Regions from separate parts of the Pseudoalteromonas sp. SWYJZ12 genome, predicted to be linked through region 1. Evidence: predicted binding sites of a transcription regulator. Region 1 holds the regulator's gene; each other region holds the start of a gene.

Region 1 (3,293 bases):
TTGCCCTGGTTTTACAAGTTCAAACACTCGCTCAAAATCAGCGACTAAATCGTGTATATCTTCAATACCTACCGAAATACGAATAAGCGTATCGCCCACACCCGCTTCTAAACGTGCTGTTGCCTCCATACCTGCGTGCGTCATAGTTGCAGGGTGACAAATTAAGCTCTCTACGCCACCTAGTGACTCAGCTAAACTAAACGTTTTAAGGCTAGTTAAAAATGCCGCAGCGTCATTTATATCGCCTTTAATATCAAAACTAACCATGCCACCAAAACCAAGTTGCTGTGCTTTAGCCAGCTCATGCTGAGGATGCGACTCAAGACCTGGGTAGTAAACTTGGCTTACATATTCAGAGCTTTCAAGGTACTTAGCTATTGCCAGTGCATTTTCTTGATGCTGCCTTAGGCGCACATTTAAAGTACGTAAACCACGAAGCGTTAAATAGCTATCAAAAGGCGCACCCGTAATACCAATGTTATTAGCCCACCAAGCAAGCTCATCGCCTAACTCTTGTGTTGCGGCAATAACAGCGCCGCCTACTACATCTGAGTGTCCGTTAATGTATTTAGTGGTTGAATGCACCACAATATCTACACCAAACTTAATAGGATTTTGTAAAGCAGGCGACAAAAACGTGTTATCTGCAGCCACCAATGCACCGCATTGCTTAGCCACATCGGTAACCGCTTTGATATCTGTTAAACGAAGTACTGGGTTACTTGGGGTTTCTATCCAAATAAGCTTAGGTTTAATTACTAAAATTTGTTGAAGGCTTTCTTCTTTTGTTAAATCTAATATTTCGAGCTTTAGTAGTCCGCGTTTTTGTAAAGATGTAAATAAACGATAGCTGCCACCATAACAATCATGCGGAATTACTAACGTATCGTCACTATTAAGTAGCTGAGTAGCTAAATGCACGGCAGCCATGCCTGTAGCTGTAATTATGCCACGAGCGCCACCTTCAAGCTTAGCAAGCGTCTCAGCTAAAATATCACGATTAGGATTACCGCTACGACCATAATCATACTCACGCTTAGTATCAAAGTCGGCAAACGAATAAGTAGTCGATAAATAAATTGGCGGTACCACCGCACCATGATGTTTATCAGCATCAACGCCGTTACGTACAGCAATGGTCGCTTTGTTTTTTTCGCTCATATTCGTCACCTGATTAATTTGGATGTTTAGACGTCTAAAAGAGTAAGTTATCCGTTTTGATAAGTCAAAGTATTTTAAAGCTCTAGATGGCTAAAAGTAGAAGGGGCCTCTGCGAATAACACATTTTAGCTCACAAAAGTGTGCTTATCTTTACACCTACAATAGGCTTATTAAGATAGATCGGTATCTATTATTTGACTATCTTTTTTAAATCGATAGAATTTCACGCATATTTACACGCTTTTTATACCGTGTGAGAAATTAATAATCTGAGGCAACGATACATCTTATGGCTAAATGGAATGGTGAGTATATTCACCCATACGCAGAACACGGTAAAAAATCAGAGCAAGTTAAAAAGATCACCGTTTCGATCCCGCTAAATGTATTAAAGGTATTAACTGACGAACGTACACGTCGTCAAATCAATAACCTTCGCCATGCTACAAATAGTGAATTGCTATGTGAGGCATTTTTGCATGCTTTTACTGGCCAACCTTTACCAAATGACGATGACTTACGTAAAGATAACGCCGAAAAAGTGCCAGAAGAAGTTAAAAAAATAATGCAAGAAATGGGTCTAGAAGTACCCGTTTTAAACGAAGAATAAATATTACAAAGACAAAAAAAACCTCAGTAATTACTGAGGTTTTTTTATGTCTAAATTTTATTGCATAGCTCTACTGTATAGATTTACTGCATATAGTTTTCAGGTAGCTCAATTTGTGCAACACCTGACTCAATAGCAGCAAGTGCAACAGCTCTTGCTATACGCGGCAGTAAACGTGGATCCATTGGTTTTGGAATAATATACTGCGCACCAAATTCTAGTTTATCTACACCAGCGGCTTTTAAAACTTCTGCAGGTACTGGCTCTTTGGCAATACTTCGAATAGCATCTACTGCAGCAATTTTCATTTCATCGTTAATAGCGCTTGCACGTACATCAAGCGCACCACGGAAAATAAACGGGAAACATAAAACATTATTAACTTGGTTAGGGTAATCAGAGCGCCCTGTTGCCATGATTAAATCGTTGCGTGCGCCGTGCGCAAGTGCAGGATCAATCTCAGGATCTGGATTTGAACATGCAAACACAACTGGTTTTGCAGCCATTAGCTTTAAATCTTCAGCCGCTAATAAGTTAGGGCCAGAAACACCCACAAATACATCTGCATCTGCAATTACATCTTGCAATGTACGCTTATCGGTATTATTAGCAAAAAGCTGTTTGTATTCATTTAAGTCATCGCGGCGGGTATGAATAACACCTTTGCGGTCAAGCATATAAATGTGTTCACGCAGTGCGCCACACTTAATTAACAGCTCCATACACGCAACAGCGGCAGCGCCTGCACCTAAACATACAATAATTGCATCTTCAATTGACTTACCTTGTACTTCTAGCGCATTTAACATACCAGCAGCCGTTACAATGGCAGTACCGTGTTGATCGTCATGAAAAACAGGAATACTACAACGCTCTATTAATGCTTTTTCTATTTCAAAACACTCTGGTGCTTTAATATCTTCAAGGTTAATACCACCGAATGTGTCGGCAATGTTGGCAACCGTATTAATAAAGTCTTCTGTTGTTTTGTGCTTAACTTCAATATCGATAGAATCAAGCCCTGCAAAACGTTTAAACAATAACGCTTTGCCTTCCATTACAGGCTTAGACGCTAAAGGACCTAAATTACCAAGGCCTAGAATTGCAGTACCATTAGTAATAACCGCAACCATGTTACCTTTACCAGTATATTTATAAGCATTTGCAGGATCTGCAGCTATTTCACGTACAGGTTCGGCAACACCTGGGCTATACGCAAGTGCAAGATCATGAGCCGTTTCAGCTGGTTTTGTAAGCTCAATGCTAATTTTACCTGGTACGGGATGTGAGTGGTAATGTAGTGCTTGTTCACGAAAGTCAGACATAACGCGATGGTATCCTGCAATTTAAGTTAAAGTGAGAGATGGAGTCTTGGGGTACGATACCCTTATTATTTTTAAATTCCAAGCAATATCAGGTCTATCCTGTTATATGCTATATCCTTTAATTTTAAGAGGTTTTTCAGTAACTTTGCAGGATTATATCAACATTTAATAAATAAAAATTCACCTAAAAAGTAAGT
Region 2 (3,293 bases), on a different contig from region 1:
TTTTAAAGCTGCTTTTACTCAATTAGTTTACATATAAAAAAAGCGCCAATTGGCGCTTTTTTTGTATTTACTTAGCCAATCAAAGGCCGGCAGCTGCGCGAAGTGCTTCAGCTTTATCTGTACGTTCCCAAGGGAATTCGTCACGACCAAAGTGGCCGTAAGCCGCTGTAGGAAGGTAGATAGGGCGCTCTAAATCAAGCATTTGAATTAAGCCGTAAGGACGTAAGTCAAAGTGTTCACGAATAAGCTCGATTAAACGGCTTTCTTCTAGCTTGCTTGTACCAAACGTTTCAACGCTAATAGAAGTAGGCTCTGCAACACCAATTGCGTAAGAAACTTGTAGCTCACACTTGTCAGCAAGACCAGCAGCAACAATGTTTTTAGCAACGTAACGTGCAGCGTATGCTGCTGAACGGTCAACTTTTGATGGATCTTTACCAGAGAAAGCACCACCACCGTGACGAGCCATACCACCGTATGTATCTACAATGATTTTACGACCAGTTAAACCACAATCGCCCATTGGTCCGCCAATAACAAAGCGACCTGTTGGGTTAATGAAAAACTTAGTTGCACTTGTAATAAGTTCTGCAGGAAGTACCGGCTTGATGATTGTTTCCATCACAGCTTCTACTAAATCTTTTTGCGAAATGTCTTCGCTGTGCTGAGTAGAAAGTACAACAGCATCAATACCTACTGGCTTGCCGTTTTCGTATGCAAAAGTAACTTGAGATTTTGCATCTGGACGTAACCAGTTAAGCTCGCCACTTTTACGTACTTGCGCTTGGCGCTGTACTAAACGGTGTGAGTAAGTAATTGGAGCAGGCATTAGTACTTCTGTTTCGTTACATGCGTAACCAAACATTAAGCCTTGGTCGCCAGCGCCTTGTTCTTCAGGACTAGTACGGTCAACACCTTGGTTAATGTCTGGAGACTGTTTACCAATAGTGTTTAAAATTGCACATGAATCGGCATCAAAGCCCATGTCTGAATTTGTGTAGCCAATGTCACGAATTGTTTTACGTGTAATTTCTTCGATATCAACCCATGCGCTAGTAGTGATTTCACCACCAACCATAACCATACCTGTTTTCACGTAAGTTTCACACGCTACGCGAGCCTGAGAGTCTTGCTCTAGGATTGCATCAAGTACCGCATCAGAGATTTGATCGGCGATTTTATCCGGATGACCTTCAGAAACTGATTCAGAAGTAAATAAATGTTTTGCCATTGTATTTCTGCTCACAAATATTGCGCTTCACAAATGTCGGTATTAGCGCTAAAAAATTAAGGGGCGTATTTTATCGAAAACAAAACTAATTGCATAGTGTTTTTACGCCTAGACGTCTAAATAAAATTACTAATGTCGTTCTGGTCTCAAAAAAAATTCATAATGCTCCCTTTTCTGGGGTTTTTAATTGCACACCGCCCCCACATTAAGTAAGAATGGATGTATAGCAGTATCCAAGATATTTGGTTACATAAACGATTACATAAATACCCGCGCAAATACACATATAAGGTAGGAGAATTCATGCCATCTCGCAAAGAACTTGCAAATGCTATTCGCGTCTTGTCAATGGACGCAGTACAAAAGGCCAAATCTGGTCACCCTGGAGCCCCTATGGGCATGGCTGATATCGCAGAAGTATTATGGCGCGATTATCTAAAGCATAACCCAACAAATCCAGAGTGGGCTGACCGAGATCGATTTATATTATCGAACGGCCACGGTTCAATGCTTATATATTCTCTATTGCACCTAAGTGGTTATGATTTACCACTAGACGAAATTAAAAACTTCCGTCAAATGCATTCTAAAACACCAGGTCACCCTGAATATGGCTATGCACCAGGAATCGAAACTACTACGGGTCCATTAGGTCAAGGGATCACAAATGCCGTAGGTATGGCAATTGCCGAAAAAGCACTTGCTGCACAGTTTAACCGTGAAGGTCACGATATTGTTGATCACTTTACCTATGCATTTATGGGCGATGGCTGCCTTATGGAAGGTATTTCTCATGAAGCAGGTTCACTTGCAGGCACATTAGGTCTGGGTAAACTTGTTGCATTTTGGGATGACAACGGCATCTCAATCGATGGCGAAGTAGAAGGTTGGTTTACAGATGATACACCGGCTCGCTTTAAAGCATACGGTTGGCATGTAATTAGTGGTGTTGATGGCCACGACAGCGATGCTGTAAGTGCTGCAATAGCAGAAGCAAAAAGCGTTACCGATAAACCTTCACTAATTTGTTGTAAAACAATTATTGGTTACGGCTCACCTAATAAATCAGGTAGCCATGATTGTCACGGTGCTCCACTAGGTGATGACGAAATTAAAGCATCTCGCGAATTTTTAGGTTGGACTGGCGATGCGTTCGAAATTCCTGATGATATTTACGCACAATGGGATAGCAAAGAAAAAGGTCAGCAGCTTGAATCAAGCTGGGACGAAAAATTTGCAGCATACGCAAAAGCATACCCAGAGCTTGCAGCTGAATATAAGCGTCGTATTAATAACGAACTGCCTGGCGATTGGGCTGAAAAATCTCAAGCGTACATTGAGCAATTACAAGCAAACCCTGCAAACCCAGCGTCTCGTAAAGCATCGCAAAATGCATTAAACGCATTTGGTCCGTTATTACCAGAATTTATGGGTGGCTCAGCCGATTTAGCTGGCTCAAACTTAACAATTTGGGATGGCTCTAAAGGTTTAACACGCGATGATGCAAGCGGTAACTACATTTACTACGGTGTACGTGAGTTTGGTATGTCAGCAATTATGAATGGTATTGCGCTTCATAAAGGCTTTATTCCTTACGGTGCTACGTTCTTAATGTTTGTTGAATATGCAAAAAATGCCGTACGTATGGCTGCATTAATGAAGCAACCAAGCATTTTTGTATACACGCACGATTCAATTGGTTTAGGTGAAGATGGCCCAACTCACCAACCAGTAGAGCAAATTGCAAGCATGCGTTTAACGCCTAACTTATATAACTGGCGTCCATGTGACCAAGTTGAGTCGGCAATTGCATGGCAACAAGCTATTGAGCGTAAAGACGGTCCTACATCGCTTATCTTTACTCGCCAAGGTCTTGAGCAACAAGCACGTGACGCACAGCAATTAAGTGACGTTAAAAAGGGTGGTTACATCCTTAGCTGTGACGGCAACCCAGAGATTATCTTTATTGCGACGGGCTCTGAAGTGCAACTAGCACAAGATTCAGCAAGCGAACTACGCAGCCAAGGTAAAAAGGTACGTGTTGTGTCTATGCCATGTACTG
Region 3 (3,293 bases), on a different contig from region 1:
TAATAAAGCCCGATTTACCCCAATCGATAATTTCGGTTGCCATATCGCCCGCTTCTAAGTCGTATTCACCAAACTCATTTGGTAAGCCCGCATTAGGATGTACCGATGTAAAGGTTTCGCACACGCGCGATAACTCTTCTACATACTGGCGCAGTAAATCAGGACCAAGCGCACAGTTTAGACCAATTGAAATAGGCTTAATATGGCGAATAGAATTATAAAATGCTTCGGTTGTTTGCCCCGAAAGCGTACGGCCAGAGGCGTCGGTAATAGTACCCGAAATCATAACTGGTAATTTACGACCTGCTTGTTCAAAGGCTTCTTCTACGCCAAACGAGGCGGCTTTTGCGTTAAGGGTGTCGAATATAGTTTCGATTAGTATTAAATCGGCGCCGCCTTCCATTAATGCAAGTGTTGATTCAATATACGCAGTAACCAGCTTATCAAAGGTGACATTTCGGTAACCCGGATCGTTTACGTCTGGCGAAATTGAACACGTTTTAGATGTCGGCCCTAAAACACCGGCTACATAGCGTGGTTTTTCTGGCGTTTTAGCCGTAAATTCATCGCAAATTGCGCGTGCTAATTTAGCCGACTCTAGGTTTATTTCACGACTTAAGCTTGCCATGTCGTAATCTTCCATCGAAATAGTGGTCGAGTTAAACGTGTTGGTTTCGATAATATCGGCGCCCGCTGATAAAAAACCACGATGAATATCAGTGATTAAATCGGGCTTGGTTAGGCTTAATAAATCGTTATTGCCTTTAATTAATACATGCCAGTCTTTAAAACGCTCTCCGCGATAGTCTTCTTCTTCTAGCTTATGATCTTGGATCATGGTGCCCATAGCGCCATCTAAAATTAAAATGCGTTCTTTTAATGCGGCGCTTATTTCGGCTTGCTTATTATTTGTAGGAGCGTTATTCGGCATAGTTGTTAGTCCTCACGTCTTGGCTAACTAAATTAATATCATACGGTGTGGTTTGGTACACGTAGTAATTTAACCAGTTCGAAAAAAGTAAAAAAGCATGGCTTTGCCACGTTTTTGAAGGTTGTTTGGTTGCATCGTCATCCGGAAAGTAATTTTCGGGTTTTGGTGCATTAGGGCTTTTTTTACAATCGCGGTCGTATTCTGCTTTTAGCGAGTCGGCGTCGTACTCTGGGTGGCCGGTTATAAACACTTGGCTACCTGATTTATTTTTAAGTAAGTAAGCCCCTACTCGCTCAGAACCTGCCAGTACAACTAGCTCATCACAGGCGTTTATTTTATTTATATCAATGTGGCCATAACGTGAGTGCGGTACTAAAAAGGTGTCGTCGAATCCGCGAGTCAGTGCGCCGTGATCAAAGTAACATTGGTGGGTAAATACACCACACAGTTTGTCGTCTTTTAAATCACGCTTTAAATTGTAACGGTGATATAACGCTGCATGTGCTGCCCAGCACGAAAATAACGTAGAGGTAACGTGTTGCTCAGCCCAATCAATAATGACCTTTAGCTCATCCCAATACGCTACATCGTCGTATTCTAAATGCGCAAGTGGCGCGCCAGTTACTATTAATGCATCGTAATTGTTGTCTTTAACCTCAGAAAAATAACGATAAAAGGTATCAAGGTGCTCTTCTGAATTGCTGCTACTGCGGTGAGTGTCGAGCCGCAGTAGTTCTACGTTTACTTGCAAAGGCGAGTTGGCAAGCAAGCGAATAAACTGAACTTCGGTTTCTACTTTATTAGGCATTAAGTTTAAAATAGCCAAACGCATTGGGCGTATTTCTTGCGTTTTTGCACGTGTTTTTGGCATTACAAATACGTTTTCTTGACGTAAACGTGCAATTGCCGGCAACTCGTCTTTTACTGTAATTGGCATATTTTTACTCCTGCTCATAAAAACCGAAAGTTAATTATGAACTGAAAGTAAAAAATATCAACCTCTAGATGTATAGATGTCTAAATGAAATTTATTCATTCTATTAAATTAGGATTTACCGAGGTGGTATGTATGAGGAAAAACGCCTCTATTATAAAATAACCTGCTTTAATATTTTGAAGTAGCGCTACTAAAAACGAGTAGCGCATATACAGTTAAAAACGGTAAACCACAGATAAATTAAGTGCGTAAATATCGCCTTCATCTGTATCAAAATATTGGTATTCAGCGCTTAATTGCCAGCGTTGAGTTAACCTAAAGTCAACGCCAGTTCCATACGTTACGCCGCCTTCGTCGTAGTTTTGCTCAGTTATTAACGTAGAATTTTTATCTGTACCAGTTATTGATTCTGCAAGGTTTTTTAAGTCGCCTTCATTGTAACTTAATTTATTTCTACCATAGCCACCAAATAAAAACACATCAGCTCGAGATGAAATTGGATAATTAGCTTTTACAAATATACTTGTTTGCAAATCAAGGCTTGAATCGATTTCGCTCTTAATGAATTCTGAGCTAAGCGAACCGTCCTGTGGGTTCTGAGTATAAACAATTCCGTTTAGAGGAGCTGACTCATCATTTAACCCAAAACCTATACGCCCTTCTAATGCAAAGTATCGCGAAAACTGATATCCAAACCGGCCATAAAGCGTTGTAAACTGTATGCTATCACTCTCGTATACATCAATTTGCGTAGACCCTATCCCTATTCCTTGGTAATAACCATTTACGTGGAGTATGTCTGCTTGGCTCGAAAATGAGTATAAACCTAAAAGTAACGCTCCTAACTTTGTAACTATTTTCATGTTCATTCCTTTAAATCTTTGTAATATTTAATAATATGATGTCTAACAACAAACTAAGTGTGGCCTGCCTATATAACTTGCTTATACTTTACAACTTGTAAATATACTGTACCACTTTTGTTAAAAATGGAATGTATTTGAACAATATAAAACAATAGATTACAGAATTTTACATAATAGAAATCCTGTAATAGTAGTGTTTTAAACGAGCAATCAAAACAAAGTACCGCTTAGGTAAGCGTATTGTTCTATACAGCATTCGTTGACTGTTTCACCTGTCAGCCACTACAATACAACATTGAAATTTTTATTATTATTTGAAGGCTTTCCTCCATGGTTTTACCTGATAAATTTATATTCTCGATGAGTCGAGTATCTAAGGTTGTGCCACCTAAGCGCACTATCTTAAAAGATATTTCGTTACACTTTTTTCCTGGCGCTAAAATTGGTGTGCTTGGTTTAAACGGTTCTGGTAAATCTACGTTACTACGTATTATGGCCGGTGTTGACCAAGATTTTGAAGGTGATGCACATCCTCAGCCTGGTACAAAAATTGGTTATT

What was found. Region 1 encodes MetJ, which represses methionine synthesis genes. Its sites were predicted from a motif close to TAGACGTCTAGACGTCTA; they were not measured.
Region 2: metK (methionine adenosyltransferase) is a predicted target of MetJ. The motif match lies at 1,333-1,350, and genes of this name have one in related genera.
Region 3: metA (homoserine O-succinyltransferase) is a predicted target of MetJ. The motif match lies at 1,934-1,951, and genes of this name have one in related genera.

What each region holds. Positions count from the first base shown of each region.
Region 1 is NZ_JADYXH010000007.1:99,584-102,876, forward strand. It holds gene metB (cystathionine gamma-synthase) at 1-1,161, opposite strand, end outside; gene metJ (met regulon transcriptional regulator MetJ) at 1,451-1,771, shown strand; gene I6F42_RS10740 (malic enzyme-like NAD(P)-binding protein) at 1,855-3,096, opposite strand.
Region 2 is NZ_JADYXH010000011.1:51,057-54,349, forward strand. It holds gene metK (methionine adenosyltransferase) at 80-1,231, opposite strand; gene tkt (transketolase) at 1,535-3,293, shown strand, end outside.
Region 3 is NZ_JADYXH010000021.1:47,140-50,432, reverse strand. It holds gene I6F42_RS17255 (homocysteine S-methyltransferase family protein) at 1-931, opposite strand, end outside; gene metA (homoserine O-succinyltransferase) at 921-1,868, opposite strand; gene I6F42_RS17245 (porin family protein) at 2,084-2,731, opposite strand; gene ettA (energy-dependent translational throttle protein EttA) at 3,065-3,293, shown strand, end outside.